One region of the Glaciimonas sp. PCH181 genome, then DNA from elsewhere that is predicted to be linked to it. Evidence: predicted binding sites of a transcription regulator. Region 1 holds the regulator's gene; the other holds the start of a gene.
What was found. The regulator HrcA, encoded in region 1, represses chaperone genes, less so after heat shock. The targets are predictions, from matches to a motif close to TTAGCACTCNNNNNNNNNGAGTGCTAA.

Region 1 (15,554 bases):
GCCGGGGCGCCGACCAGAATTTCGCCATCTTCTTGATACGCGATAACGGATGGCGTAGTACGCACACCTTCCGAGTTTTCGATAACCTTAGGCTTGCCGCCTTCCATGATGGAAACACAAGAATTGGTGGTACCCAAGTCAATGCCGATAATTTTACCCATGATGCTGTCCTTTACTTAATTTGTTGAATTTTGATGTTCTGAATATTGGGAGAAAAACGATGCTTTCAACCCTTTTCAGGTCCCAATAAGCGTTTATTTTTAATTTTTCGCTTATTTTTCGTTTATTTGCTTTGAGCAACAGTGACCAACGCCGGACGCAATAAACGGTCCGAAATGGTATAACCTTTTTGCAACACGCTGACGACTGTATTAGCTTCTTGCTCAGAAGGCACCATCGAAATCGCCTGATGCTTCATCGGGTCCAAACGGTCGCCCGGTTCAGGCGCAATTTCCAGCAGGCGATTTTTGTCAAACGCCGCGGTCAACTGTTTCAACGTCATTTCCACGCCTTCTTTTAACGACTCTACCGATGGCGCTTCCAGCTTTAAGGCGATTTCCAGACTATCTTTAACTGGCACCATTGCTTCAGCGAAATTTTCGATGGCGAATTTGCTGGCACGGGCGATATCTTCCTGAGCGCGACGACGGATATTCTCGGATTCGGCCTTGGCACGCAAAAACGCATCGTGCATATCAGCGATTTTGGCTTGCGCTTCGGCTAATGCGATTTCCAGAGCCGATTCGGTCGTGACGGCTGCTTGCTCTTCAGCAATGGTTTTTTTCGTTTTCAACTTGCACGGTCTGCTTTTCCATATCTTCCATTCAAAAATCTCCAGCAATATATGACTTAAATAATGTGTTTAGCGTGTTAATGCGGTGGTTAATGCGGGTATTTGCGCCGCTGCTATGGCGAACCCACTGTAATACGCGTTGAATTCAGCTTGATACGAGGCTTGCCCCGCTCGCTCTATGCATAGCCAAATGGGGCTATCTCCTACTTTTTCAAGGGATTTATATCCCATCAAATTACAGCCGTAGCAACAATTTGTTGCACATTTTACCGGTTTGCGTTTGCTGCGATGCCGCAATAGCCCTATTCTGAATCAAATTGCTCTTACATATAGCAATTTCAGGCCATAGAAGTTGAATCTGCAAGGAGAAAATCGTGAAATTGTCCCTTATTTACGCCATGACGCTCGTTTATATATCGCTTGCAGCCGGCTGGATTAGCTATTCAAATTTAATTGCGCTTTACTAATCATAAACACAACCAACCTCGAACTGTTCTTGCCTTACGAGACTGCACCGATCCTGATCGCCTCATTTTTTTGCACAACTGCTTGCGCTTTCTGTTCTGCCAATTCGCTGACGGACAACCGCGTCGGCCAGCCAATTAGTTGCTCCTCCACCAACATCGCCAGCGCATTAATCCATGCGGGCGATTGATTCAGGCAAGGGATAAGATAAAACTCTTTCCCTCCAGCCTTCAAAAAATCCGCCTTTGCTTCAATTCCGATCTCTTCCAGCGTTTCCAGACAATCACTGGTAAAGCCTGGACACATCACATCAACCCGCCCAATACCCTGCTTCGCCAACTTTTCCAATGTCGGCGCAGTGTAAGGCTGCAGCCATTCGGCCTTGCCGAAACGTGACTGAAACGTGACCATATATTGGTCTTGCGACAGATCCAACGCGTGCGCCAACAATCTTGCTGTTTTATAGCATTCACAGTGGTAGGGATCGCCCAGAAGCAAGGTCCGCTTCGGTACGCCATGAAAGCTCATCACCAGTTTGTCTGGCAAGCCATTCATTTCCCAATGGGCCAAAACTGACTCTTTTAACGCTTGGATATACGCTTCATGGTCGTGGTAATTTTTTACCAGACGCAATTCCGGGATATTCCGGATTTGTGCGTAATGGCTGAATACCGCATCAAAAATAGAGGCCGTTGTGGTCGCTGAATACTGTGGATACGCTGGCAGAATCAATATCCGATCACAGCCATCGACTTTTAACTTATCCAACACTGACGACAAGGATGGATTGCCATAACGCATGCCGTAAGCAACCTCGACTTTATGGCCACGTTGACCTAAATAACCCCGCAACAGCATGGATTGCTTTTCTGTATTCACTTTTAACGGCGAACCTTCATTGGTCCAGATCGATGCATATTTTTGCGCTGATTTGCTGGAGCGAAACGGCAAAATGATCCAATGCAAAATGCACCACCAGATGATGCGGGGGATTTCGACCACGCGAGTATCGGATAAAAACTGTTTCAAATAGCGTCGCACGGCGCTGGCGGTTGGCGCATCCGGCGTTCCCAGGTTGACCAACACTACCGCTGTTTTTAGCGTAGCGCCATGCGTGAAAGGCGGTTCTTTACGAAAAGTCATGCGGAATTTCCTGAAAATTTGCCGCGCCGAGATAGGCGCGTGCAGTTTTGGGGACAGCTTAGCGCTGGCTTTTTCGGTAAAAGGTCAAACGTGGATTGTTGCGGATAATGCCTACAAGAATCTCATCGCAGCAGGTAATCAGCTAGCTACCGTAGCAGCGCCAACTACGACGCCAATAATTCTCGTGCATGTTTACGCGTCGTGGCGGTTATTTCTATTCCACCTAGCATCCGCGCAATTTCTTCCACTCTGCTTTTGGTATCGAGACCATCAATCGCCGACACCGTTTTGTTTGCTGCGCTTTGCTTGCTGACTTGAAAATGTTGATTAGCCTGACTGGCGACTTGCGGCAAATGCGTTACGCATAATACCTGACGCGCTTGACCGAGGCGCTTAAGCAAACGGCCGACAACCTCGGCCACGCCGCCCCCGATGCCACTATCGACCTCATCAAAGATCAAGGTTGGCGTGGCGGTAGCGCTGGAAGTAATGACCGAAATCGCCAATGCAATCCGCGCCAACTCGCCCCCAGAAGCGACCTTCGCCAGCGGTCGCGGTACCACGCCAGCATGACCGGCGACCAAAAATTCAACTTGCTCTATTCCATGCAGCGTTGGTTCGCAAGGATTCAAGGCGACTTCAAAACGCCCGCCGCTCATGCTTAATTCTTGCATCGCCGCTGTCACTGTGGCGGTCAGGCTTTTGGCTGCTTTACCCCGCGCCTTGGATAATTTCTGCGCCAATCCAAGATAGGTCGCCTTTAGTTTCTCTTCCTGCACGCGCAATGCATCAAGATCGCTGGCGTCGGCCAACTGCTGCAATTGCGTGGAAAGCGTCGCCAGTTCCTGCGGTATGGCATCTGGTTCCAGTCGGAATTTGCGCGACGCGGAATGGATAACTTCCATCCGGCGATCAACTTCGTGCAAGCGGGCGGGGTCCAGCTCCATCCTGCTTAAATAATCATTGAGCGCATAAACTGCCTCTTGCAACTGAATCCGTGCTGGCTCCAGCGCTTCCAATACTGGCTTTAAATCGTTGTCGACGTCGACCAATTTACTAATCTTGATATTCAAGCCGGCCAACTGGGACAGCATCGGAATTTCTGCTTCAGAGATCAGATTCAGCGCTTCTTGCGCACCTTCGATCAGACTGGCAGCGTGGGACAAACGGCTATGCTCATTGGTAATGTCATCCCATTCACCGGGCTTGACGGCGAGCTTTTCCAGCTCATTGACTTGCCATTCGAGCCGTTCACGTTCCAGCATGACGTTTTTGGCGTTAGTTTCAAATTCCAGCCGTTGTTTAGCTAAGGCGCGCCAGCTCTTGTAAGCGGTGGAAACCAGTTGCAGTTCATCTTGCAAACCGGCTTGCCCATCCAGCAACAGCCGTTGCGAATCGGCTTTCAACAATGATTGATGCGCGTGCTGACCATGAATATCGACCAGCATTTCACCCAATTCGCGCAACTGTCCTGCTGTCGCGGCAATCCCGTTGATATACGCTTTAGAGCGTCCGGCGTTGTCGATAACGCGTCGCAGCAGCACACCGCCCTCTTCGCTTTCAAATTCATTTACCGCCAGCCACGCTCTGACTGCCTCACTGGTATCAATCGGGCTGCCTTCGCTGTAGCGAGAGACTGAAAACTCGGCACTGATATCTGCTTTAGCCGCACCTTCACGTACCACGCTGGCATCGCCGCGCCCGCCCAGCGCCAAGGCCAACGCATCGATCAGGATGGATTTGCCTGCACCGGTTTCGCCGGTGAAAACAGTAAAGCCAGACGCCAGATCAAGCTCAATGGCATCAACGATGACAAAATCGCGAATGGAAAGGGTGCGCAGCATGGAGTTGAGTTAGAGGTTGAATTAGAGGTTGAACTTAGATCGGTTTGTGAGACAAAAATCGGTTTCAAGCGTTTTCACGTGAGCGCTCAGCAACGTCGATAACAGAAACGGTTCAGGCATTTGAGCGGGCAGTGTACTGCAATTGATCGCCCAGAATACAGGGCGATCTGATTGCGGCTTTCTGACTCGGTCTGGCTCAGCGCAAATGTCCATCCGCAGAAGGATATTCGTTCCAGTGTAATTTTTGACGCAGCGTCTCGTAATAGCTCCAGCCAGCAGGATGCAAAAAGGTAATCGTGTGATCGGAACGTTTAATCGCGATACGATCGCCCGATTGCAGGCTGGCTAGCGATTGCATGTCAAAATTGACACTAATATCCCGGCCATTGACGATTTCGATCACGATTTCGCTGCTGTCGGGCACCACGATCGGTCGATTTGATAACGCATGCGGCGCAATCGGCACCAAAACAATGCCGCTAAGCGACGGATGTAGCAATGGACCGCCAGCCGACAACGCATAGGCCGTCGAGCCGGTCGGGGTCGAGACAATGAGGCCATCCGAACGCTGGTTATACATAAATCGACCATCGACATCGACTCGGAGTTCGGCCATGCCAGTCGTCGCACCGCGTGACACGACGATGTCATTAAACGCCAGCGCACTAAAAATAACCGCATTGTCGCGTTTCACTACCCCTTGCAACAACGTACGACGTTCGGATTCAACGTTGCCATCTAGCATTTCGCCCAGGACCGGCAGCATCCGCTCTAGCGAAATATCGGTCATAAATCCCAGTCTGCCTTGATTGATACCAATCAACGGCACATCGTAGGGCGCGAGTTGGCGGGCAATACCAAGCATGGTGCCGTCGCCGCCAAGGACAATCGCAGCATCGGCCTGAAGGCCGATTTGCGCAGGCGTCAACGCGTCAAATCCGGTCAGGGCGATGTTTTGCGCGGTCTCAGCTTCAAACACGACGTTATGCCCGCGCGCCAGCAAAAATGCGGCGACCTCGTTTAATGATTCGGCAATACCGGCGGCATAATACTTGCCAACAATCGCAATGGTTTTTGGCAAATTGGGGAAATTTTGCTGATGAGATAATTTTATAGGCCACATGCTGGCGATTAAACCATAATTTAGCCCGGTGTTACAGCTTCCTTGGAGGATACTCCGCAGACAATTTGATCTATCATGCGCAATATGACAAATACCGCTAACCACCCACAATCCCATGCCCCCATAAAAGCTGTCCTGTTCGATCTGGATGACACGCTGTGGCCGATTATGCCCGTGCTGGTGAGAGCCGAACAATTACTGTACGACTGGTTAGCGTTGCATGCACCGGCAGTCACGCAGACATTTACGATTGAAACGCTGCGGCAAAGACGTATTGCGATGAGCAATACAAATCCGCTATTCAAGATCAATTTATGGGCTTTACGCCATGCCGGACTGACCGAGGCATTTCAAAGTGTGGGAGAAGATACGGCCAAGGTCGATGCTGCGATGGCGCTGTTTTCCGAAGCGCGCCATGCGGTCACGCCATTCGACGATGTTCAGCCAGCGTTAACCCGTCTGGGTCAACGTGTTTTGCTGGGATCGATATCCAATGGCTTTGCCGATCTGGATAAAATCGGCTTGGCACCGCATTTTTCCATCTCCATAGCCGCCCATACTTTCGGCTGCGCCAAACCCGATCAGACCATCTTTCATGCCGCTTGCGACGCGCTTAAGGTCCGGCCGGAAGAAACTGTTTATGTCGGTGATGATCCATTGCTGGATGTAGTCGGTGCTCGCCAGGCTGGCCTGCGCAGTGTCTGGATCAATCGTTTTGAGCGGACGCTACCGGCCGGAATCGATGCCGATGCAGAATGCGTGACACTGCACGATTTGGAGGCTTGGCTGCATTTGCAGAGCGTCACAAGCCGCTAAGCCGCCAGCAGCATCTAAACTCTGCCGTCAGAGAGTAAGTAAACGACAACAACTGAACAAGCGCAACGTGGCGTAACAGTGTATAAGTACATCCATAAGGGGCTGGCAAGCTGAGCCAGCGCTCGCTAAAATACTGCCCATGCATCTTGATACCCGCGCTCAAACTCTTCTGAAAGCCCTCGTAGAACGTTACATTCTCGACGGCCAGCCGGTAGGCTCGCGCGCGCTTTCAAAGATTTCGGGATTAGAGTTATCGCCTGCCACGATTCGCAATATCATGGCGGATCTGGAAGAAATGGGCTTTGTCGCCAGTCCGCATACCTCTGCCGGACGGGTACCAACGCCGCGTGGTTATCGGGTGTTTGTCGATACGTTACTGACGGTACAGCCGATTGATGAAAGCGCCCTTGAATCCCGGATGCAATCGCGCCTGCAAACCAACTCGCCGCAAAAGATCATTGCCAACGCTGCGCAAGTGCTATCGTCGTTGTCGCAATTTGCTGGTGTCGTACTAACGCCCCGGCGCGAATCCATCTTCCAGCAAATCGAATTTTTACGGTTATCCGAAAAACGCATCTTGCTGGTCATCGTGGGCCCCAGCGGCGATGTCCAGAACCGGTTGCTGCTAACCGATGTCGATTACACCCCGTCCCAGTTAGTACAAGCCGCAAATTACATCAATCAACATTACGGCGGCCACAGCATAGACGATGTTCGCCATCGTTTACAAAGCGAAGTGCTGCAACTGCGCGACGACATGACGCGCTTGATGCAAGCCGCGGTTGAGGCTGGCAGCGATGCGATGACGGACAACGCAGATGATGTTGTGATTTCAGGTGAACGCAATCTTTTGAGCGTGACCGATTTATCGTCGAGCATGGCTTCGTTGCGTAAGCTATTCGATATGTTTGAGCAAAAAACCAATTTGATGCGCTTGCTAGATATCTCCGGCAAGGCTACAGGTGTGCAAATTTTTATCGGCGGAGAATCCCAACTCGTCCCGATGGAAGAAATGAGCGTCGTTACCGCGCCGTATGAGGTCAACGGTAAGATCGTCGGTACGCTAGGCGTCATCGGACCAACCCGGATGGCCTATCAAAGGGTCATCCCGATTGTAGACATTACGGCAAAATTACTCTCAAACGCATTAAGCCAGAACTAGTCTGGCTTAATGCGTTTGGCTTAATTGCCGGCATCTGACTACCTACGTAGCAAAAATCCCGCGTGAAATCTTTCTTCGCCGTTATTTCTTAACGCATGACCGGCAATGGCCATATAGCGCCAAAGCATGATCGGCAATCTCGAAACCGTGCTCTTTGGCAACTGCTTTTTGACGACTTTCGATTTCTTCGTCGTAAAACTCTTCCACAAGACCGCACACCAGACAGACCAGATGGTCATGATGTGAGCCTTCGTTAAGCTCAAAAACCGCTTTGCCGGTCTCAAAATGATTACGCTGCAATAGGCCAGCTTGCTCAAATTGCGTTAATACGCGATATACAGTTGCCAAACCGACATCAAGATTTTCGGTCAGCAGAATTTTATAAACGTCTTCAGCGCTCAGATGACGTACTTCACTATTTTGGAAGATTTCCAAAATTTTAAGTCGTGGCAAAGTAGCTTTTAGGCCGCTTGCTTTTAGTTCAGATGGATTGTTAGGCATGTTTACGTCGCAAATGGATGATCTGCTTTATCATATAGCGTTTTAGCACAATTGCTCAATCAATTGAGATCCTTATGCGCATGTTGCTCTCTTGTATTAACCGCACCTCTGTCCTGACCATCGCTGCTGTTTCAGTAGCGTTACTCGCTGGCTGCGCTTCCAAAAATCCCCTGATCGACAATCCGACGGCGGCCACCGGCACCAATGCAGGCACCACCAGCGCAACAGCGCCGACTGCCGCGACAGCAGATGCAGGCGTCCAAACCGTCAAGAATCGCCGGTTTTTCGGTATCTTCTCGCCTTATCGCCCAAATATTCAACAGGGCAATTTTGTGTCGAGAGAAATGATCTCGCAGGTAAAAGAAGGCATGACTACCGAGCAGGTATCATTTGCACTTGGCACGCCATTGCTAACAGATATATTTCACGCGAATCGCTGGGATTATGTATTCCGTCTGCTAAAAGGCAACGGCGAAATCACCTCCAGTCGCGTCAGTGTATTCTTTAAAGACAACCTGGTGACCCATGTTGAAGGCGGCGGCGATTTGCCGACCGAGGCAGAATATCTGGCACAAATTTCCGGTGGCGATAAAGAAGCCAAGAAAGCGACCCAAGATAAGGGTATTGCCAAGGATGTGCCTTTGCCTCCTCCTACATCTACAGTCAAATAACACTGCAAATAATAAGTCGGAAGTTTAAATTAACGATGAATCAAATGAAAATTGCCGTTGCTGGCGCATCCGGGCGTATGGGTCACATGCTGATCGAAGCTATTCAGCATGCGGACGATGCGATATTGGCGGGCGCGCTGGATGTACCGACATCGCCCGGATTGGGAACCGACGCTGCTGCTTTTCTAGGCGCACCCGCTGGCGTGATAATTGAATCCGATCTGGCGACCAGCCTGGCGAATGCCGATTATCTGATCGACTTTACGCGCCCTGAAGGCACGCTGAAGCATCTGGCGTATTGCGCTGAGCATGGCATCAAGATGATTATCGGCACGACCGGCTTTGACGAAGCAGGTAAAGCAGCCATTTCCGCTGCTGCTGAAAAAACCGCCATCATGTTCGCGCCGAATATGAGTGTCGGCGTCAATGTCACCATGAAATTGCTGGAATTGGCCGCGAAGAGCTTCTCGCACGGCTATGACATTGAAATCATCGAAGCCCATCACCGTCATAAGGTTGATGCGCCATCGGGCACGGCCTTAAAAATGGGCGAAGTCATCGCCGCTGCGCTAGGCCGCAAACTCGATGATGTTGCGGTCTATTCCCGCGAAGGCGTCACTGGTGAACGCGATCCTTCTTCTATCGGTTTCGCTACCATCCGTGGCGGTGATATCGTCGGCGATCACACAGTCATGTTTGCGGGCGATGGCGAACGGGTAGAAATTACACACAAATCCTCCAGCCGGGTTACTTATGCGCATGGCAGTCTGCGTGCTGCACGTTTCCTGATTGACAAGACAACCGGATTGTATGACATGCAGGATGTGCTCGGTCTGCGTTAATTTTATGTCTTTTCCGCTATCTTTCTTGTCATTTATGCCAACCTCTGGATCACCATCATGAATGATAATCTTGGTTTCGCGCATTATTGGGCACAGGGCGATGCAGTCTCGCATGCCGTGGCATATTTGCTACTACTGATGTCTGTCGTCAGCTGGTTTTATATCCTGTCTAAAACCTTAAGTTCGTGGCGCATTCGCCGCAGCGCCTCGGCGCTGGATGGCTTTTGGCAAGCGTCCACAATGCGCGATGCAATTGCCCTCATCAAACCCGTCGATACTGAAAACGTCTATGCGCCATTAGCCGAGCAAGCAGCCGATGCTGCTGCGATCAGAACCCCGGCGGCTGGCAATTCCGCCGCATCCCTGAATGCGGCGACTGACCTTGGCGAATTGATCACACGCACTTTACGCCGCGAAATCAACCGTGTTTCTTCACGACTGGAAAGCGGCTTAACCTTGCTGGCATCGGTCGGTTCAACAGCACCGTTTGTCGGCTTGTTTGGCACTGTCTGGGGTATTTACCATGCATTGATGGCGGTTTCTGCATCTGGCACAGTGCAAATCGATAAGGTCGCGGGCCCGGTAGGCGAAGCGCTGATCATGACTGCGCTCGGTTTAGTGGTCGCTATCCCTGCTGTGCTGGCATACAACGCATTCACCCGCGTGAATCGGATTACACTGGCGGAATTAGATGCATTTGCCCATGATCTGCATGCTTATCTGACAACAGGTAGCCGAGTCGGTAAATAAATTACCAGCATACGGATACGACTACAAAATACAGCGCTATTAATCGACAGCAACTCATCCAGGATTAAGAATGGCATTCGGCGGATTTAACGACAATCAGCAAGCTGCACCAATGGCGGATATCAATATCACGCCGATGGTAGACGTGATGTTGGTGCTGCTGGTGATATTTATCATCACGGCGCCGTTGTTTACGCACGCGGTGAAAGTCGACCTGCCAACCGCACAATCCGCCCCTGCCCCTGAAAAGCCAGAGACAATTGCGCTGTCGATTGATCGTGCCGGAAAAATGTTCTGGAACGACGCCCCTATTGCCGAAAATGAGCTAGCCCCGCGACTTATTGCCGCTGCTCAAAAGCAACCGCAACCAGAATTACAATTGCGCGCCGATAAAGACACCCGTTATCAAGTTCTGGCTGAAGTCATGTCTTTGGCGCAAAATAATGGGTTGACCAAGATTGGTTTTGTTACCGATCCTAAAAATACCCAGGCAAACAAGTAAATTCACCAAGGTCTACCCGCTAGACAATCGCTGCTCTACTCCTCCAGAATTCCTCTATCCATGGCGTTATCAGGCTTGAATCAGCCAAAATCTGCCTAGTCGACACTCAATGATGAGCGGCATATAGATCCCGTTTGTATCGCATTGGATAGCATCTCCGTAAGTCCCCTGTCGTACACCAGCACATGAACCAGTATAATCATTGGTTCCGGGTGAATTCACCCCATGCTCTCACATTCACTTTTTTAGCCCCATCCACGCCATGCAAGAAAAATACAGCTCGACCGACGTCGAAAAATCGACGCAAGACCATTGGCGCGCTATAGATGCCTACAAAGTCGTCGAACACGCGAAAGACCAGAACGGTCAGGACAAGAAGAAGTTTTACGCCTGTTCAATGCTGCCTTATCCATCCGGCAAATTGCATATGGGCCATGTGCGCAATTACACGATCAACGACGTCATGTATCGCTATATGCGGATGAACAATTACAACGTCTTGATGCCAATGGGATGGGATGCTTTCGGCATGCCGGCGGAAAATGCGGCAATGGCGAACAACGTGCCTCCGGCGCAATGGACGTACAGCAATATCGAACACATGAAAGCCCAGATGCAATCGATGGGACTTGCCATCGATTGGTCACGTGAAATGACGGCCTGTAAGCCAGAGTATTACAAATGGAACCAGTGGATGTTCCTGAAGATGCTTGAAAAAGGCGTCATCTATAAAAAAACCGGCACCGTCAATTGGGACCCGATAGACCAAACCGTATTGGCTAATGAGCAAGTCATCGACGGTCGCGGCTGGCGATCCGGCGCGCTAATTGAAAAGCGTGAAATCCCGATGTATTACGCCAAGATCACCGATTACGCTGAAGAATTACTCGATCACGTCGAAACCAAATTACCGGGCTGGCCAGAGCGTGTACGTCTGATGCAAGCCAACTGGATAGGCAAATCGACAGGCGTACGCTTTGCCTTCCCACATAAAATCACCGAAAACGGCGAACTGATTCAAGATGGCAAGCTATGGGTATTCACCACCCGTGTCGATACCATCAAGGGCGTGACCTTTTGCGTCGTTGCGCCAGAACATGCGCTGGCAACCTTCGCCGCCAAAACCAATCCAGAACTGACCGAATTCATCGCCGAATGCAAAAAAGGCGGCGTTGCTGAGGCCGATATGGCGGTCATGGAAAAGAAAGGTATGCCAACCGGCCTCTACGTTTCTCATCCTTTAACAGGTCAACTGGTCGAAGTATGGGTCGGCAATTACGTGCTGATTACCTACGGCGACGGCGCGGTGATGGGCGTACCGGCGCATGACGAGCGCGACTTTGCCTTCGCTCAAAAATACGTTCTGCCGATTCGCCCGGTCATTGCCGTCGCAGACAAAGTGTATTCCACCGAAACTTGGCATGATTGGTATGCCGACAAAGAAAACGGCCGCTGCGTAGACTCTGGCAAATACGATGGCATGGGCTATCAAGAAGCGGTTGACGCCATCGCTGCCGACCTCGCGGCCCATGGTTTAGGCGAAAAGAAAATCACCTACCGCCTGCGCGACTGGGGCATTTCACGCCAACGTTATTGGGGCACGCCGATCCCGATCATCCATTGTGATGACTGCGGTGATGTGCCTGTGCCAGAAAAAGATTTACCGGTCTTGCTGCCGGAAGATTGCGTGCCTGACGGCAGCGGCAATCCGCTAAACAAGCATGAAAAGTTTCTGCACGTCGACTGCCCTACCTGCGGCAAACCGGCGCGACGCGAAACCGACACCATGGATACTTTTGTCGATTCATCCTGGTATTACATGAAATACACCTCGCCCGGCTCAACCGATGCGATGGTCGACTCTCGCAACGATTACTGGATGCCGATGGATCAATACATCGGCGGCATCGAGCACGCTGTATTACATCTGCTATACGCGCGCTTCTGGACCAAAGTCATGCGCGACTTTGGACTAGTCAAGTTTGACGAGCCGTTTACCAACTTGCTCACGCAGGGCATGGTGCTGAACGAAACCTACTATCGCGAAGAAACCAACGGCAAAAAAATCTGGTTCAATCCAGAAGACGTTGCCCTGACTTTTGACGATAAGGGTCGACCACTGTCGGCGATCCTGAAAACGGACGGTCAGCCGGTTGCCATCGGCGGCACCGAAAAGATGTCTAAATCGAAGAACAACGGCATCGATCCGCAAGCACAGATTGACCAATATGGTGCCGACACGGCCCGCCTGTTCACTATGTTTGCGTCACCGCCAGAGCAAACATTAGAATGGTCAAACGCCGGTGTCGAAGGTGCGAACCGTTTCTTGCGCCGAGTCTGGAGTTTCAGTTTTGCCCAGGCAGCAAATATCCGCCCAGGCACCAGCACGCAATTTACCGATCTGCCAGATGCACTCAAAACCTTGCGCCGCGAAGTGCACAAAATTTTGCAGCAAGCAGACCACGACCTGAAACGTATTCAATACAACACGGTCGTATCGGCATGCATGAAAATGCTGAACACGCTAGAAGCCGCCAAGCTCGAAGCCTCGGCAACCAGCAATGCAGTACTGACAGAATGTCTGTCGATTTTCTTACGCGTACTCAATCCCATCGCGCCGCATATTACGCATACGCTTTGGCAAGAGCTCGGTTTCAGCAAAGTACACGGCGATATTCTAGACGCTAGTTGGCCACAGGTCGACCTCACGGCGCTGGAGCAAAGCGAAATTGAGATGATGATTCAGGTCAATGGCAAACTTCGCGGCAGCATTATCGTTGCCAAGGATGCCGACAAAGCAACCGTCGAAGCACTGGCACTTGCCCATGAAAATGTGCAAAAGTACCTTGAAGGTGCACCTAAGAAAGTCATTGTTGTGCCGGGAAAACTGATCAATATCGTGGCTTAAAAAGCGGCCATCGGTACTAAGTAAGACAATGAAGTAATCCGGCGAAGTAAGCGGTTGATATTCGGCCGCAGCCAGCAACAGCTTGGCCTTTAAGTTTGATCTTGTGGCCGGGTACACTCAAGTAGTAATGAGTTAGCCCGGTCATTGCATGTCGTTCCGCATCTTGAAACAAGGACTATCTGTATGACGCGCATTTCCCTGAGCCGCCTTCCTTTTTTTCGCTGGTCGATGATTATCGCCGTCAGCGCACTGCTCGCCGCCTGTGGCTTTCATTTGCGCGGTTCGGCCAATTTACCGTTTAAATCTATCTATCTCGGCTCGGCTACCGGCACGCCATTGGGTATCGAATTGAAACGTAATATTGTCGCTAGTGGCACCACCACAGTGTCAGAGAAGGAAGCTGGCGCAGAAGCGATTATGGAAGTCCTCGCGCAGAGTCAGGAAAAAGTCATTTTGACTCTGAACAGTCAGGGCCGTGCACGTGAATACATGCTGTATTACAAATTTTCATTCCGCCTGAAAGATGCGCAGCAGAAAGAATTGATGACGCCGACCCAAATCACACTGAAGCGCGATATCAGCTATAACGAATCGCAAGAATTATCAAAAGTTGCCGAGGAAGCGCTGTTGTATCGCGACATGCAAACCGATCTGGTACAGCAAATTCTGCGTCGTCTGGCCGCGCTCAAACCTGCTAATGCCGGAATCACTGATGCGGTAACGCCGACGCCGCCAGCGTCGTCAGTCCCATCGGTCACTCCAGCGCAATAAAGAGGCTAGGCATGCAACTGCGGATTGACGCCCTTGAAGGCCACTTGGCAAAAGCCGTGGCCCCGCTGTACGTCATCACCAGCGATGAGCATCTGCTGGCGCTCGAAGCTGCGGATAAAATCCGCAAAAGCGCGCGCGCACATGGCTGCTCGGAACGCGATGTTCTGATCGTTGATCGTAGTTTTAAATGGGGCGAGTTACAGGCTGCGAATCAGTCGCAATCGTTGTTCGGGGATAAAAAACTGATCGAGTTGCGTATCCCGACCGGCAAACCCGGCAAAGATGGCGGCCAGGCATTGCAGCAATATGCCGCCACGTTAAATCCGGATAACGTCACTATTATTACGTTGCCGAAGTTGGATTGGGCAACACAAAAAGCGGCGTGGGTAGCCTCCTTACAGCAGACCAGCGTCTATCTCGACATTCAGCAAGTAGAACGGTCACAGTTACCGAACTGGATCGGCGTGCGTTTGGCTGGGCAGCAGCAAAGTACCGACCGACAGTCGCTGGATTTTATTGCCGATCGGGTTGAGGGAAATTTGCTGGCAGCGCATCAGGAAATCCAGAAACTGGCGTTGCTACATCCAGCGGGCAAACTAAATTTCGAGCAGATCCACGACGCAGTGCTAAACGTAGCGCGCTATGATGTTTTTAAATTGAACGAGGCGATGCTGGCCGGGGATATCGGGCGTCTGGTACGGATGATCGATGGACTAAAAGGCGAAGGCGAAGCGCTGCCGCTGGTACTCTGGGCAATCTCAGAAGAATGTCGCACGTTATTAAAATTGAAATCAGGCATGACGCAAGGCCGCCCGCTGAATGCGTTGATGAAGGAATACCGCATTTGGGGGCCGCGTGAACGCTTGATGGAACCGGCGTTGCGGCGCTTATCGCTGGCGACCATCGAAGCAGCGCTGCAACAGGCCGCTCAGATCGACAAAATGGTCAAAGGCTTGCGCGCCAAAACATTTGCTGGCGACGCCTGGGATGCTTTGCTGCAATTAGGATTAAAGGTCGCTCGCTCTTAAATGCCTCTGCGCCGTCACCACTTTCCAACGGATTAGACAGACTAGAAACTATGGATATCCAACACTACATCGCTGAAGTCGGTCAACGTGCCCGCGTAGCATCGCGCTTGATGGCACGCGCGGATACCGCCGCCAAGAATCGTGCGTTGACCTTGATCGCAGAAGCAATCCGCCGCGACGCCGATATCTTGCGCACCGCCAATCAAAAAGATCTGGAAGCCGCGCGCGCCAGTGG
Region 2 (15,554 bases), 260 kb from region 1:
CCGCGTGCGGCTTCGATAGCGATACCATCTTTAGTCGGGCTGAGACCTGCTTTTTCTGCGAAATTACCATTGATCGCAGCGGCATCGAGATCATCTAGCGAACGCGGTAACTGCGCTGCGTCGATTTCCAGGATTTTCAATTTCTTTGGATTTTCAACGATATCTAACGGTGTGGCTTGTAACCCTGCGTTGGCTTTAAGCTTCAACAATCCCTGGGCTTGCAATAACAGCAAAGCACGTCCGCCGTTAGTCGGGTCGTTCGGTACACCGATACGCGCACCAGCTTTCAGGTCTTTCAATGACTTTATTTTTTTAGAATAAATGCCCATTGGGAAAGTGATGGTGTAGCCGACATTGCTCAGCTTGTAACCGCGATCTTTGATTTGCGCTTCCAGATAAGGCAAATGCTGATAGCTATTTGCGTCAAGATCACGCGCAGCCAAGGCGGCGTTAGGTTGAACGTAATCGCTGAACTCGACGATCTGAATATTCAGGCCATCTTTAGCGGCGATCTTTTTCACCACTTCAAGGATTTCAGCATGAGGGCCGCCGGTAGCGCCGATCTTGATCGTTTTTTCCTGCGCAAATACAGGTGCGGATATCAAGCTGGCGACGACGCCTAAACCAGCAAAAAATTGGACTAATTGACGACGATTCATTTCTTTCCTTTCTAGGGATGACTTACAACAATTCAGATTTTTTATGCGTGAAAGTAATATTTATTTGTGACTTAAACGACGCACCAGAATATCGCCCAGGGTTTGTACCAGCTGTACAAAGACAATCAAAATCAGTACTACAGCCAGCATGACTTCCGGCAAAAATCGTTGATAGCCGTAACGGATACCAAGATCGCCCAGACCGCCGCCGCCAATCGCACCGGCCATCGCCGAGTAGCCGACCAGACTAACAAAAGTAATCGTCAATCCGGCGATGATACCGGCGAACGCTTCTGGCACCAGCACTTTGTAGACGATTTGCCAGGTCGATGCGCCCATGGCTTGCGCAGCTTCGATCAGACCACGATCCACCTCACGCAGCGCGGTCTCGACCAAGCGCGCAATGAACGGGGCCGATGCCAGAGTCAGCGGTACAATCGCCGCAGCGGTGCCGATGGACGTGCCGACAAAAAAGCGCGTGAATGGAATCACTGCCACCAGCAAAATGATGAAAGGTGTAGAGCGGACTGCATTGACGATCAGCCCGGCAACGCGATTAAAAGCCAGACTCGGCAGCACGCCATCGCGGCCCGTCAGATGCAGCGCAATCCCCAGCGGAATCCCTAAAATGGCACCCAAAATGCCTGATATGCCAACCATCATCAGCGTCTCGCCGAACGAAGAAATGAAAAGATCGAGCATTTCAGATGACATGATTTAACTCCTCTACCGTCACGCCTTGCGCGCTTAAGTACTGCATTGCTGCTGCGATATCGGCGCTGCCGCCGTTGGCTAAAATTGCCAAGGAACCAAACGCCTGACCTTGAATTTCATCGATCTGGCCGTGCAAAATACTGAAATCCAAATTGAATTTACGCACAACTTCGGATAGCAGCGGTTGATTAACGCTGTCGCCCGTAAATGCCAGGCGGAACAAATGGTCGGTGCCATCGCCAGCATCGCTACCCGCCAGTCGTGTGCGCAAGCGCTGCAAGACGCCGGCAGGCAAATCTTGTGCGATAACATCGCCAATCATTGAGCGGGTCACCGGATGTTTGGGGGCGCGGAAGATATCGATTACCTGACCGTATTCGATCACTTCCCCGGCTTCCATAACGGCCATCCGGTCGCAGATCATTTTGATCACTTCCATTTGATGCGTGATAAGGACGATGGTCAGGCCTAGTTCTTGATTGATTTTGCGCAGCAGTTCTAAAATCGACCGCGTCGTTTCAGGGTCAAGTGCCGATGTGGCCTCGTCCGATAGTAATACTTTAGGCGCATTGGCAAGCGCGCGCGCAATTCCCACGCGCTGCTTCTGGCCGCCACTGATTTGAGCCGGATAGCGATCTTTCAGCGCAGTCAGGCCGACTAGCTCTAGCAACGGTGTGACTTTTTTGCTGATGTCGCTTTTCGACATCCCTGTCAGTTCCAGCGGCAGTGCGATATTGTCGTAGACAGTGCGTGACGACAACAAATTAAAGTGCTGAAAAATCATACCGATTTCACGCCGCGCTGCGCGCAATTGATCGGCACTCAGTGCTGTCAAATCTTTGCCATCAACGATGATCTTGCCCGAAGTAGGGCGGTTGAGAAGATTAAGCGTGCGCACTAACGTACTTTTGCCAGCGCCGCTGCGACCAATAATGCCGAAGATTTCGCCCTTGTTAATCGTCAGATCAACGTTGCGTACCGCATCCACCGGACCATTAGCCCCCTCGAACCGCTGGGTAACTGCTTGAATTTTTATCATTTCAGCATAAAAAAAGGCAGCCGACTGTCTCTGACTCCGACAATCTGCCGCCAATATAATTTTTTTGTAAGTGCTTATTTTATAAGGATTTTGTACTCGGGGAAAGTATCTTTTTGGTATAGGGTTATAACCGTTTTCTATATAAGATTTATCTTGTAGTTAAATCTATTTTTTGCGCGGCATTTTCGTTTTCATGAAGACACCCACGCTTTCTCATGAAATCGATATTCTCTTTTCATGTTGTTGAGTGGAGATGCGAAAGCGCCCGCGAGTTTCACATAGCCAGAACGTCGTGCAAGCTGCAAGGGCGGATAGGCCACGGGAGCGCCTGACTGCGACTCCTTCATCCATATAATCTGCTAATACGTGTTCTATTTTGAAAAGGGATTTCGCGCCTTCAGGCACGTATTGACGACGGTTTTCCCTTTTTTAAAATTAGAGCGTCTGTACTTTTCATTCAGACAATAAAAAGCCCACATCACTGTGGGCTTTTTATTAATCAACCAATACATCCTCAAAAAACGAAAGAAGAAATATCAGCCAACTCTGTGTGATCGTTGAGAATCGTATCTAGCGGTGGAAGATTGTGGCCGAGAAGCGCAGCCGTAGCATGTACGGTGAGCATCGCAGGCCACAAGATTGCGCCGCTAGATACAGTTGTCGAAGATCAATCTCACATTACATCATGCCGTCCATGCCACCCATGCCGCCCATACCACCCATACCGCCGCCCATGCCGCCAGCTGATTTGCCGTCTTCTGGCAATTCAGCGATCATTGCGTCAGTAGTCAGGATCAGGCCAGCAACCGAAGCTGCATTTTGCAGTGCTGAACGTGTAACTTTTGCTGGATCAAGAACACCCAGCTCAACCAAGTCACCGTAAGTACCGTTGGCAGCGTTGTAACCGTAGTTACCAGTGCCAGCCAGAACTGCATTGATGACAACCGATGGCTCATCGCCTGCGTTGAATACGATTTGACGCAGTGGCTCTTCAATCGCGCGCAGCACGATTTTGATACCAGCTTCTTGATCGGCGTTGTCGCCTTTCAGGTCCTTGACGTTTGCACGTGCGCGCAGGAAAGCCACGCCGCCGCCAGGAACTACGCCTTCTTCGACTGCAGCGCGAGTAGCGTGCAATGCATCTTCAACGCGTGCTTTCTTTTCTTTCATTTCAACTTCGGTAGCTGCACCGACTTTGATCAGAGCAACACCGCCAGCCAACTTAGCGACACGTTCTTGCAATTTTTCACGGTCGTAGTCTGAGCTTGCTTCTTCGATTTGAGCGCGGATTTGTTTAACGCGTCCTTCGATCGAGATTGCTTCGCCAGCGCCATCGATGATGATGGTGTTTTCTTTGCTGATTTCGATACGTTGTGCTTGACCGAGTTCTGCCAGAGTCACTTTTTCCAGTGTCAGGCCGACTTCTTCTGCAATCACTTGACCACCGGTCAGGATAGCGATGTCTTCCAACATAGCTTTACGACGATCGCCAAAGCCTGGTGCTTTAACAGCAGCAGTTTTCAGGATACCGCGGATGTTGTTGACAACCAGAGTTGCCAGTGCTTCGCCTTCGACGTCTTCTGCGATGATCAGCAGTGGACGGCCCGACTTAGCGACTTGCTCCAATACCGGAAGAAGGTCACGGATGTTAGAGATTTTTTTGTCGAACAACAGAACATAAGGCTGTTCCAGAGCAACAACTTGTTTTTCTTGGTTGTTGATGAAGTACGGTGACAGATAGCCACGGTCAAATTGCATACCTTCAACGATGTCTAGTTCGTTTTCCAGTGATTTGCCGTCTTCAACTGTGATAACACCTTCTTTACCGACTTTGTCCATTGCCTTGGCAATGATTTCACCGATATCGGTGTCGGAGTTAGCTGAAATCGAACCGACTTGCGCGATTTCTTTGCTTGTTGTCGTTGGTTTAGCCAGGTTTTTGATTTCTGCAACGATGGCGACAACAGCTTTGTCGATACCGCGCTTCAGGTCAGTTGGGTTGAAACCAGCAGCAACGTATTTGAAGCCTTCGCGCACGATTGCTTGAGCCAATACTGTTGCAGTAGTTGTACCGTCACCAGCGTTGTCTGACGTTTTGGAAGCAACTTCTTTAACCAGTTGCGCACCCATGTTTTCCAGCTTGTCTTTCAGTTCGATTTCTTTCGCAACTGAAACACCGTCTTTAGTAACGGTAGGGGCACCGAAGCTGCGCTCCAGAACGACGTTACGGCCTTTAGGGCCCAGAGTGACTTTAACTGCATTTGCCAACACGTTAACGCCGTTGACGATCTTAGCGCGTGCGTCATCACCAAAAATTACTTGCTTTGCTGCCATGTTTATTCTCCTGAATACGGTTGAATATGATGTGTAGATCAGCTTAAAACTTGGTTAAACGCGCTATCGCATCTTGCCGAATCGCTTCAACCTGCCTACACAATGCACAATGAATTACTTGCTTTCGACGACGGCGAACAAATCTTCTTCGCGCATTACCAGCAGTTCTTCGCCTTCGATCTTCACAACTTGACCAGCATATTTGCCGAACAAAACGCGATCGCCGACTTTAACTGCCAATGGACGTACTTTGCCGTCTTCCAAAATTTTGCCGTTACCGATGGCCAGAACTTCACCTTGATCCGGTTTTTCAGCTGCTGCCTCTGGCAGAACGATACCTGATGCGGTTTTAGTTTCGATGTCGAGACGTTTAACGATGACGCGATCATGCAAAGGACGAAGATTCATGTGTGACTCCTTCAAATTCAACAAGTTATGATTTTTGCAGCAACATCGCAGCAAACAAGACTGCACCGATTAGTTTGGCTTTTACGATGCGCCGCACAGAAAAAGTGACTAGGCCAGGGAGATTGTTAGCACTCTCACCTAACGAGTGCTAAGTATAGGGGTGGTTAGTTGATTTTTCAAGAGTGGATATTTTTTACTTTTCTTTTTATTTTCCTACAATGCCGAATTGCCCTTGGCGGTGACACTTTTAGCCAACGCGGAATGAACGTCCGATCTCTTAATTGATTAATGACAACTACGTTGCAGTTGTTTTATATCTATATGAGCTGCTCAAAACTCAAGAGCGTACCCGCAGCCAAGCCGCTACAATTGCCAACCGATGCAATGATTGTCGGATTAACTCCTTTGCAAAAGTGTGAAATCTCCATTTTTTAAGGTCTCAGCATGAGCTTACGTTTTTTTTATAGTCTTAAAAATCTGCTTTTCCATACCCATCCGCGTCTGGTCATCGCTTTCATCTTCGGCATCGTCATTTGGGCCTTACAGCCGCACGGATCGCCGATTACGCGTGGGTTAATTAGCTGGAATGCCGGGGTTTGGGGTTATCTGATTACCGTCTGGTGGATGATGGTGCGGGCAGGATCGGAGCAAGTAAAATGCCGCGCCGCCATCGAGGATGAGAACGACACCACGATTTTGGTGTTGATTTGCATCGCCGCGAGTTCAAGCATCGTCGCGGTCGTTTTTGGGTTGTCTCAGGCGAAGGATTTTTTGCCGGGCCCGAAAGAAGTTCGCTATTTATTCACCGGACTGACCGTGCTCGGCTCATGGTTTTTAGTCGCAACCATGTTCACGTTGCATTACGCCCGGCTGTTTTACAGCGCGGATGAGGATAAGCTGCCGTTGCGTTTTCCTGATGAGGAAAAGAATCCGGATTACTGGGATTTTCTGTATTTCTCGTTCACGTTGGCGGTTGCGGTACAGACTTCAGATGTCAGCGTGATGACCCGCTCAATGCGCAAAGTAGTGCTGGTTCAGTCGGTGCTGACATTTTTGTTTAATTCGGCGATTTTGGGGCTATCGATCAATATCGCGGCGGGTTTGATTTCCTGATCTGAATAAACGTCAGGCTAAAAGTCAGGCGTTTTCTGCTGGTTCAACCTTTGTCTCATTATGATTAACGGCCATTTTCAGGCCGGTTCATATGAATACTTTTCCAAAAAAAACGGACAGCCGAGGCTGTCCGTTTTTGTGCGCTACATCTTGTTTTACGCAGAGGCTTTACTGCCAGCCATACCGCTTCGCATACCAACCCTTCATCATCTGCGTCAGCACTGCATACGCGCCCAAAATCAGCAACAACCAAGGGAAATAGCTCAGTGGCAGCGCTTGCAGCTTGAAGTAATGCGCTAGCGGCGACATCGGCAGTAAAATCCCTATCGCCATAATGATGACGGTCATGCTCATCAGCGCCCACGAAGCACGGCTTTGGAAGAACGGTATTTTTCTGGTCCGAATCATATGCACAATCAGGGTTTGCGATAGCAAGCCTTCGATGAACCAACCTGACTGAAACAGCGTTTGATGTTCGTTCGTATTGGCCCCAAAGATGTACCACAGCAACGCAAATGTCGCGATATCGAAGATCGAGCTGATCGGCCCGAAAAAGATCATAAAACGACCGATTTCCTTAGGATCCCAACGCTGCGGTTTTTCTAAAAATTCCTTATCCACGTTGTCGAACGGAATCGTGATTTGAGAAATATCGTAAAGCAGATTTTGTACGAGCAGATGCAAGGGCAGCATCGGCAGGAACGGCAGGAAGGCACTGGCAACCAGTACAGAAAAGACATTCCCAAAATTCGAGCTGGCCGTCATTTTGATGTACTTCAGCATGTTTGCGAACGTCTTGCGACCTTCTAAAACGCCTTCTTCCAGCACCATCAAACTTTTTTCCAGCAGGATGATATCGGCGGCTTCTTTAGCGATATCGACCGCTGTATCGACCGAAATACCGATGTCTGCTGCGCGTAACGCCGGGGCATCGTTAATGCCATCGCCCATGAACCCGACTACGTGACCATTGTCATGCAGCCTGCGGACGATGCGTTCTTTATGATCCGGGCTGAGCTTGGCAAATACCGTGGTTTTTTCAACCGCAATGGCGAGGTCCGCGTCGCTCATATTCTCGACATCGGAACCTAGCAGCATGCCATCGACAGTCAATCCGACCTGACGACAGATTTTGGCGGTGACCAGTTGGTTATCGCCGGTCAAAATTTTGACGGTAACGCCATGTTTTTTCAGTGCATCCAGCGCTGGTTTAGTCGATTCTTTCGGTGGATCGAGGAAGGCAATATAACCAATCAAGACCAGATCCGACTCATCGGCAACGCCATACACTTCCTTGGTCGGCGGCAAATCTTTGGCCGCAACCGCAACCACCCGTAAACCTTCCGCATTCAGGCTGGCGGTGGTCTCGTGAATTTCTTTGAGCAGCTCGGCAGTGAATGGCACGACAGTGCCATTGTGACGGGCATGCGTGCAGACAGAAACGATTTCCTCAACCGCGCCTTTGCAGATCAATTCATGATGATCCTCACGCTCGCTGACCACGACCGACATGCGGCGACGCTGAAAATCGAATGGAATTTCATCGACCTTGCGATAGGCCGAGGCCAAGGCCATTTCACGTTGGAGTTCTGCGTGGTCAAGGACGGCCACATCCAGCAGATTTTTCAGACCGGTTTGATAGTGGCTGTTCAGATAAGCGTATTCCAGCACTAGATCATCTGGCTTACCGAGAATATCGGTATGACGCTCAAGAAAAATTTTGTCCTGTGTCAGCGTGCCGGTTTTGTCGGTGCACAGCACGTCCATTGCGCCAAAATTTTGAATCGCATCCAGGCGTTTAACGATCACTTTTTTACGTGACAAGGCAACCGCACCCTTAGCCAGCGTCGAAGTGACAATCATCGGCAGCATTTCCGGCGTCAGGCCGACTGCTACGGAGAGACCGAATAAAAAGGCCTCAACCCAATCGCCCTTGGTAAAACCATTCAGAAAAAATACGATCGGCGTCATGACCATCATGAAACGGATCAATAGCCAGCTGACTTTATTTACGCCCAACTGAAACGCTGTCGGCGTGCGGTCGGTCGCGGTGACACGTTCGGCTAGTGCACCGAAATAGGTTTGATTGCCAGTGGTGACAACAATCGCGGTGGCCGATCCGCTGATAACGTTGGTGCCCATGAAGCACAGATTATCCAGCTCCAGCGGATTGCCGACATCCTCGCCGCGATGCACGATAAATTTTTCAACCGGCAGGGATTCGCCGGTCATTGCGGCCTGACTGATAAACAAGTCTTTGGCGGTCAACAAGCGCAAATCGGCCGGGATCATGTCGCCAGCAGAGAGTTGCACGATATCGCCGGGGACTAGTTTTTTAATCGCCAGTTCAATCCGTCGCGCGCCTTTGGGATGCAGCGTAACGTCAAAATAGCGCAACGCCTCATCCGCAATATCCGCAGTCAGATCGTGACGCAGAACCGTCGCGGTATTACTGACCATTTCCTTGAGTTTGTCGGCCGCATTGTTAGAGCGCGATTCCTGCACGAAGCGCATCAGCGTCGATAGCACAACCATCGTGCTGATGACGACCGTGGCTTTCATGTCTTCGGTCGCAAACGACACGGCGGCCAGCACGGTCAGCAGTAAATTAAACGGATTCTTGTAGCATTGCCACAAATGCGCCCACCAGGGCAGCGGCTTTTCGTGCTCGACCTCATTCGGGCCGACTACCAGCCGAATCGCATCTGCTTCGGCATCGGTCAGGCCGTCGCTCCGACTATGTAATTGCTCAAGCAATTCCGGCAGCTCAATCTGCGCCGCCTTCAGCAAATGCTGCGCGAGCGTTGCGGGCACTTCATTTGGCGTAGGTGTGCTGCTAAACATATCGCCACCAAAACGGCGAAAATGCCGATCCATGCCATGGGCGTGGACAAACCTGACGAAGGTATCTTTCAAGAGATTCAGATTCATGATGTTATTCTTTTTTCTATATATTTCGGCTGCCGCTGACCTGATCTGCTAATGCAATCCTGCATCCTGAAAGTCGTAGCACGTTCAATCAAGATGCCGGAAGGTCATCGCTAAAATCTCTATATCGCCAGTCAATGATGGAGGATCGATGCGCGCCTTATTCTGCGTGCCTGTATTCCATCGTTGTCTGGCCAGCCTTTTGCTCAGACGAAGATTTTAGGGATTCCCTTAACTGGACTAACTGCCAGGTTTAACGGCCTGTCATTGATGTGGATGACAGACATGTGTAATAAAGACAAAAGCCTTAAGACGCAAGGCTGCAAACTGAAAATCCGGGCAGTGATGTTTTAATGACAGAACAAGGGATTTCGACGCCTGCTATGCATGGCATAGACGAGTGCGTCGTCATCCTTTGTTTAAATAGTCCATGCAAGATTGCAATAGCCGTCTAATGACCAAGGGATAATACTCTCGTGGTTCAAAACAGCCATTTTTTGTTGCTGCACGTAAATGTTATGCAGCAGCGCTAATGCAGTCTTACAGCAATATTTAGGTGGAAATCTGTGATCAGCACGGTCTAAATAGCTTGATTAACCAGCTATTTGGCAACGTTGATCATTGGGATACCATCATTCGCCAACGGCGAGATGACGGCAGGGGAAGAAGCCTGCGTTATCTTGCCGAGACGTGGCCAGAGCGGATCTGGCAACAACTGTCACTCGAACAAGTGCCCATGAATGGGGCTCCATAAAATGAAAACAAGCGGATGTTAATACTGACGCAAACGGCGGTCAAGAAAAATTGTGCAGCACGGCATGGGAAAGCATCTGAACGTCTATGTCCGTGATTTTGTGTTGTTTTTAGTAAATTTATAAATGCCTGCAAGTATTTCATTTTCAGCAACACCGCGGATTAAAAGTAGTCCTGTTAATTATCTTTTTATTCGTCTTCTAATTCGGCCTCAACCTTATACAAAGGTAATCTAACCTTGCGTCTTGCTTATCGTTAACTATACTTAAAATATAAATCAAAAAGACGGAGACAGCCATGCAACATTTAATCGTCACGAACTTGATTTTTTTCGTCCCTATGGCGCTGTGTGGATTAGTACTCTTTTCCGAAGTGCCGGTGCATTCCAAAGTAGTTCATGGTGGTCTATGCACGGTGGGCCTGGCGGCTGGCGCATTACTGGCAATGTTTTTGCTTCAAGCCATCTCGGTATTGATTTGACGTGCAATTTGTTCGGCATTCGCTGCCTGTCAGCTGGAATTGCAAGCATACGTCATTGCTCATAGGCCTGTCGACCATGCTTTCTACCAAAGGCGGACTTTCCGTCCTTGCGCCTTGACGCTTTCAAAATAATCGTCTTTCCGTTCCGTTTAATAAGTCGCATTCTGGGCTTAGATTGATCACGTGGGATAATCCCTCACGATTTTCTTTCTACCTGATGCCCATGCCGAACAAATTCCAATCTGCCGTGATGCGTGCGCTCCTTGTTAGCGCTGCCTTTTTCTCCCCGTATTCGATTAGTCACGCGCAAGAATTGATGTCATCCTCGTCGCCGACGTTGCCTTTAGCGGTGACTGCAGCGCTACAAGAAGCGGCTATTCCTGCGCAAAACGTCGGTATATATGTGCAAGAAGCCTCAGCCGGAGGCAAAGTTGTCGCCGCCAACAGCATCAGTACACCTTTTAATCCCGCCTCGACCATGAAGCTCGTCACGACAGACGCCGCGCTAGAATTGTTGGGCCCAACCTATAGCTGGAAGACCACCGCCTATACGGATGGCCGACAAGTTGGTACGACGTTGCAAGGGAATTTGATCTTTAAAGGCGGCGGCGACCCAAAATTGGTATTAGAGAATTTCTGGCTATTTTTACGCCAGATTCGTGCTAAAGGTATACGCGATATCCGCGGCAACGTGGTCCTTGATCGCAGTATGTTTGACGAAAATGCCTATGACCCTGCGGCGTTTGACGGCGACCCTCTAAAGCCATACAACGCCGGTCCTGATGCTTTGTTGCTGAATTACAAAACGCTGACTTTCCAATTTGTGCCCGATGACGCGACTGGCCTGATCCGTGTCGTAGTCGATCCGCCGATGGCCGGTTATACCGTCATTCCTCCGCGTTCCGCCAAGGGCGCTTGTGGCGATTGGCAGGGGAAGTTGCAGGCAACATTTGATGAAAACGGCGCTAGTTTTAACGGCACGCTGCCTGCATCTTGCGGGGAAAAAATCTGGTACGTGAATCCCTACAAAATGAGTTCCTCGCAGTATTTTGGCAACGTATTCCGGCAAATGTGGACCGATCTTGGCGGTACGTTGAGCGGTACCGTCAAGTCTGGGGTCGTCCCGGTGGGCACGCGCTTTATTGCCGAATGGAGTTCAGTCACGCTGCCCGAGGTAATCCGCGACATCAATAAATACAGCAATAACGTGATGGCACGTCAGACTTTGCTGACGATTGCCGCCGATATCCTGAAACTTCCCGCGACGCCAGAACGAGGTGCCCGCGCCATCCAAAGCTGGCTTGCCAACAAGGGCATAGACGCCAGCGATCTGGTGATCGAAAACGGTTCGGGTTTGTCGCGTAATGAGCGCATCTCGGCCCGTACGATGGGACGCATTCTGGCGTCCGCCTATCAATCGCCGACGATGCCGGAATTCATGTCATCGATGCCGTTGGTGGGGTTTGACGGCACCATGCGCAATCGTTTGAAGGGGCAGGGGATCACGGGGCAGGCGCATATAAAAACCGGGACGCTCAACGATGTGCGCGCAATTGCCGGCTATGTGCTGGCGGCCTCGGGAAAATATTACGTTGTCGTGTGTTTGATCAATCATGCCAATGCCGCGCGCGGGCAGGGCGTGCAGGATGCTTTATTGCAATGGGTTTATGAGAATGGTTAATGTGAATGGTTAATGTAAATGGTTAATGTAAATGGTTAATACGGTCGGTTGCCACAAATGTCTAGTGTGAGCGCTTACGAAAGCGCATCTCACAGCATCAACGGCCGATCCGATATTTCATTGTGCTTGCCGTCTTTATCCGGAAAATGTGCGGTCAGCAAATGATTCATTTGCTCGATCGCCGCCAGCGTACTTTCATGAAACGACCCATTCGCAAATTCTTGCGTCATAGTCTGACATACGGCTAGCCAATCGGTGGACGGTATGGCACGGCCAACTGCCCGGTCTGTGATGATCTCAACTTTATGGTCGGCAAAGTTGACGTACAGCAGGACGCCGACATTTTCTTCGGTATCCCACATCCGGTAATGCGCAAAAAGCTCATGCGCGCGTTGTCGGGATGTGACGCCGTTCAGCACTGCTTGCAGATTCAACGACGCCTCCACGATCATTCTGGCCTCAGCTCTATGCATATGCTCACCTTCCGCAATTTTGGCTTGAACGGCTTTCAGCGTTGAGGCAGGAAATGCCTGCCGCACAGTATGCTTGGTAGTGATCAAATGTCGATACAGACGCGTGATGGTCTTTTTCATTACCAATTCCCCGAGGCGCCGCCGCCATCAAAACCACCCCCACCACCACTGAAACCGCCGCCGCTACTGCCGCCACCAAAACCGCCACTAAAACCACCTCCGCCGCCACGGCCGCCTTGACTTAATACGCTGCCGATAATCACGCCCGCCGCATTCCCCCAAACGTTGCTGTTCAGCGTGTTTCCTGAGCGCCCGCTGCCGCCACCTCTACGTGAAAGCAGCGTTATCAAGACTATAAATCCGATGAATAGCAAAGGCGCAATCGCGGCAAAGATACTCGATCCGGCTTCTTGTTGCTGCGCTTGCTTTTGTGCTGCTGGCGGCAAAGACTGCTGATCCAGAATCGTTGTCAGCGCCGTCACGCCAGCCGTCAAACCGGCATAAAAATCACCTTTTTGAAAGTAGGGCGCAATCACGTCTTGCAATACCCGCTTTGACTGCGCATCGGTTAATACGCCTTGCACGCCGCGTCCCGACTCAATGCGCAAGCGCCGCAAGTCGTTTGGATTGTCTTTCGCGACGATCAGAATCACGCCATCATCGAGACCTTTGCGGCCCAGCTTCCACGCATCGGCGACCCGTATGCTGTAATCCTGGATGGCCTCGGGTGCCGTGGAACTCATCAGCAGCACCGCGATCTGGCTGCCTGTGCGTGCCTCGTAATCGCTCAGCGTCGCCTCCAGCGTAGCGCGCTGCGCGGCCTGCAACATGCCAATTTGATCGGTAACGTGCCCTTGTAACGGTGGCACTGCCACCAGCTTACCCGTCTGAGCGTTGGCCGCCGTTCCCATCAATGTGAAAAGGATCAACCCCAGCATGACGAACAGATGCAAAAGCGGCGAGCGCAGTGTCCGGTTATGGCAAGCGCTGGTCGACGTTACCGACGGTGACATTATTTTTTACCGCCAAAATCAACATCGGGCGAAGTCGAAATCGCTTTTTCGTTATCGACCGTGAACGATGGTCGTACCGAATAACCCATCGCTTTCGCCGTCAGATTCGTTGGAAAACTGCGCGCCAAGACGTTGTACTCTTGCACCGCGACGATATAACGATTACGTGCGACTTTGATGCGATTTTCGATGCCTTCTAATTGCGACTGCGCATCGCGATAAAGCCCGTCAGCCTTCAACTGCGGATAGTTTTCAGAAACCGCCATCAAGCGCGACAACGCGGAAGATAATTGCCCCTGAACTTGCTGAAATTTTTCCAGCGCAGCCGGATCGTTGAGCACCTCCGGCGTTATCTGAAAACTTGTCGCTGCCGAGCGCGCCTTGGTGACGGCTTCAAAAGTAGCTTCTTCATGGGTTGCATAGGCTTTCACGATTTGCGCAATTTTCGGTACCAGATCGGCCCGGCCCTGATATTGATTCACCACCTCGCCCCAGGCAGCTTTCACGGCCTCATCTTTAGTCTGGAAATCGTTATAACCACACGCGCTGAGTAATGCCGCGATGGCGACTATCGCCAGCCACTTAACAGTTTTATGCATAACAACTTCCTTTGGAGAGTAAATTGGCGGAAAGGCCTTTGCTGCACGTTAGCAAACTATTGGTCAGTGCTCAAGCGTTAATAAAGCGTAAATATATATCGTAGACCGGTTGTAGCCTGAAGTTAGCGTTGATATGGCGAATCGGGGCGTTCATGCCCAAATGCTGTTATATCGACAGTCGTCGCAATGATAGAGCTAACTACTGCTAGCAAAGGGCGCAACAAGTTACAATGTCGACGTTCGTATTATTAGGGTTATACCGTGACTTTCATCGATAAATTATCCGCAGCCTGGACCGCCAATAATTCGCTACTTTGCGTCGGCCTGGATCCGGATGTTAATAAAATACCATCGCATTTGCAACATCAGCCGGATGCGATTTTTGCTTTCTGTAAAGCAATTATTGACGCAACCGCCGATACCGCTTGTGCATTCAAGCCGCAAATCGCCTATTTCTCTGCATTGCGTGCTGAAGATCAACTGGAAGCAATTTGCGACTATATCCGTAGCGCGCATCCGACTATTCCTATCGTGCTGGACGCCAAGCGCGGCGATATCGGTGCAACCGCCGAGCAATACGCCCGCGAAGCCTACGAACGCTATGGCGCAGACGCCGTCACGCTCAGCCCCTATATGGGATGGGATTCAGTCGCACCGTATATGGAATGGAAAGACCGTGGCGCGATAGTCCTGTGCCGCACCTCCAATCCGGGTGGTTCAGACCTGCAATTCATGACAGTCGACGGCAAACCGTTATATCAGCACGTTGCCCGCCTGGTGGCGGATAAATGGAATACCAATGGTCAATGCGCCTTGGTTGTCGGTGCAACGTTCCCGGACGAACTAGCGCAAGTGCGCAGTATTGTTGGCGGCATGCCTTTGTTAGTGCCTGGCATCGGCGCGCAGGGTGGCGATATTCAGGCGACCGTAAATGCAGGCAAAACAGCCAACGGCAGCGGTATGATGATCAATTCATCACGGGCAATTTTGTACGCAAAAGCGGATGAGGCTGCTGGCGAGGATTTTGCTGCTGCGGCGCGGCGTGTAGCAATCGAAACCCGAGACGCGATTAATCGCTTTCGTGTCTGAGTCTCGTTAAATATCGCTCAAACTAATATCTCAATAGTAAGTAAAAAAGCGGCGCTGGCATTCTCAACGAATGTCAGCGCCGCTTTCATTTTCTGCTCAGTTCCCTGTCAAATGGTCAGAAAATTGACCGCAGTTTAAAAGGTAACGTCAAAAATTATCTTTTAGTTACTTTAAGAAGCGCAACAAGCCTTGCAATGAATGCGCGACCGTTTGTTCACGAATTGCGTGACGATCTCCGTGAAACACCAGGCGTTCAGTATGGGTTTGGTGA

Region 2: groES (co-chaperone GroES) is a predicted target of HrcA. The motif match lies at 5,280-5,306, and genes of this name have one in related genera.

Annotation. Positions count from the first base shown of each region.
Region 1 is NZ_PYFP01000002.1:650,733-666,286, forward strand. It holds gene dnaK (molecular chaperone DnaK) at 1-161, opposite strand, end outside; gene grpE (nucleotide exchange factor GrpE) at 284-793, opposite strand; gene hemH (ferrochelatase) at 1,295-2,401, opposite strand; gene recN (DNA repair protein RecN) at 2,566-4,245, opposite strand; gene C7W93_RS16120 (NAD kinase) at 4,442-5,368, opposite strand; gene C7W93_RS16125 (HAD family hydrolase) at 5,444-6,184, shown strand; gene hrcA (heat-inducible transcriptional repressor HrcA) at 6,324-7,346, shown strand; gene fur (ferric iron uptake transcriptional regulator) at 7,428-7,847, opposite strand; gene C7W93_RS16140 (outer membrane protein assembly factor BamE) at 7,922-8,518, shown strand; gene dapB (4-hydroxy-tetrahydrodipicolinate reductase) at 8,554-9,360, shown strand; gene C7W93_RS16150 (MotA/TolQ/ExbB proton channel family protein) at 9,418-10,110, shown strand; gene C7W93_RS16155 (biopolymer transporter ExbD) at 10,181-10,612, shown strand; gene leuS (leucine--tRNA ligase) at 10,875-13,520, shown strand; gene lptE (LPS assembly lipoprotein LptE) at 13,704-14,291, shown strand; gene holA (DNA polymerase III subunit delta) at 14,303-15,319, shown strand; gene C7W93_RS16175 (glutamate-5-semialdehyde dehydrogenase) at 15,370-15,554, shown strand, end outside.
Region 2 is NZ_PYFP01000002.1:392,414-407,967, reverse strand. It holds gene C7W93_RS14870 (MetQ/NlpA family ABC transporter substrate-binding protein) at 1-659, opposite strand, end outside; gene C7W93_RS14865 (methionine ABC transporter permease) at 720-1,373, opposite strand; gene C7W93_RS14860 (methionine ABC transporter ATP-binding protein) at 1,363-2,412, opposite strand; gene groL (chaperonin GroEL) at 3,091-4,746, opposite strand; gene groES (co-chaperone GroES) at 4,861-5,154, opposite strand; gene C7W93_RS14845 (DUF1345 domain-containing protein) at 5,599-6,267, shown strand; gene mgtA (magnesium-translocating P-type ATPase) at 6,436-9,198, opposite strand; gene C7W93_RS14835 (hypothetical protein) at 10,246-10,428, shown strand; gene dacB (D-alanyl-D-alanine carboxypeptidase/D-alanyl-D-alanine-endopeptidase) at 10,652-12,109, shown strand; gene C7W93_RS14825 (TPM domain-containing protein) at 12,199-12,702, opposite strand; gene C7W93_RS14820 (YgcG family protein) at 12,702-13,520, opposite strand; gene C7W93_RS14815 (LemA family protein) at 13,595-14,194, opposite strand; gene pyrF (orotidine-5'-phosphate decarboxylase) at 14,456-15,283, shown strand; gene C7W93_RS14805 (CinA family protein) at 15,449-15,554, opposite strand, start outside.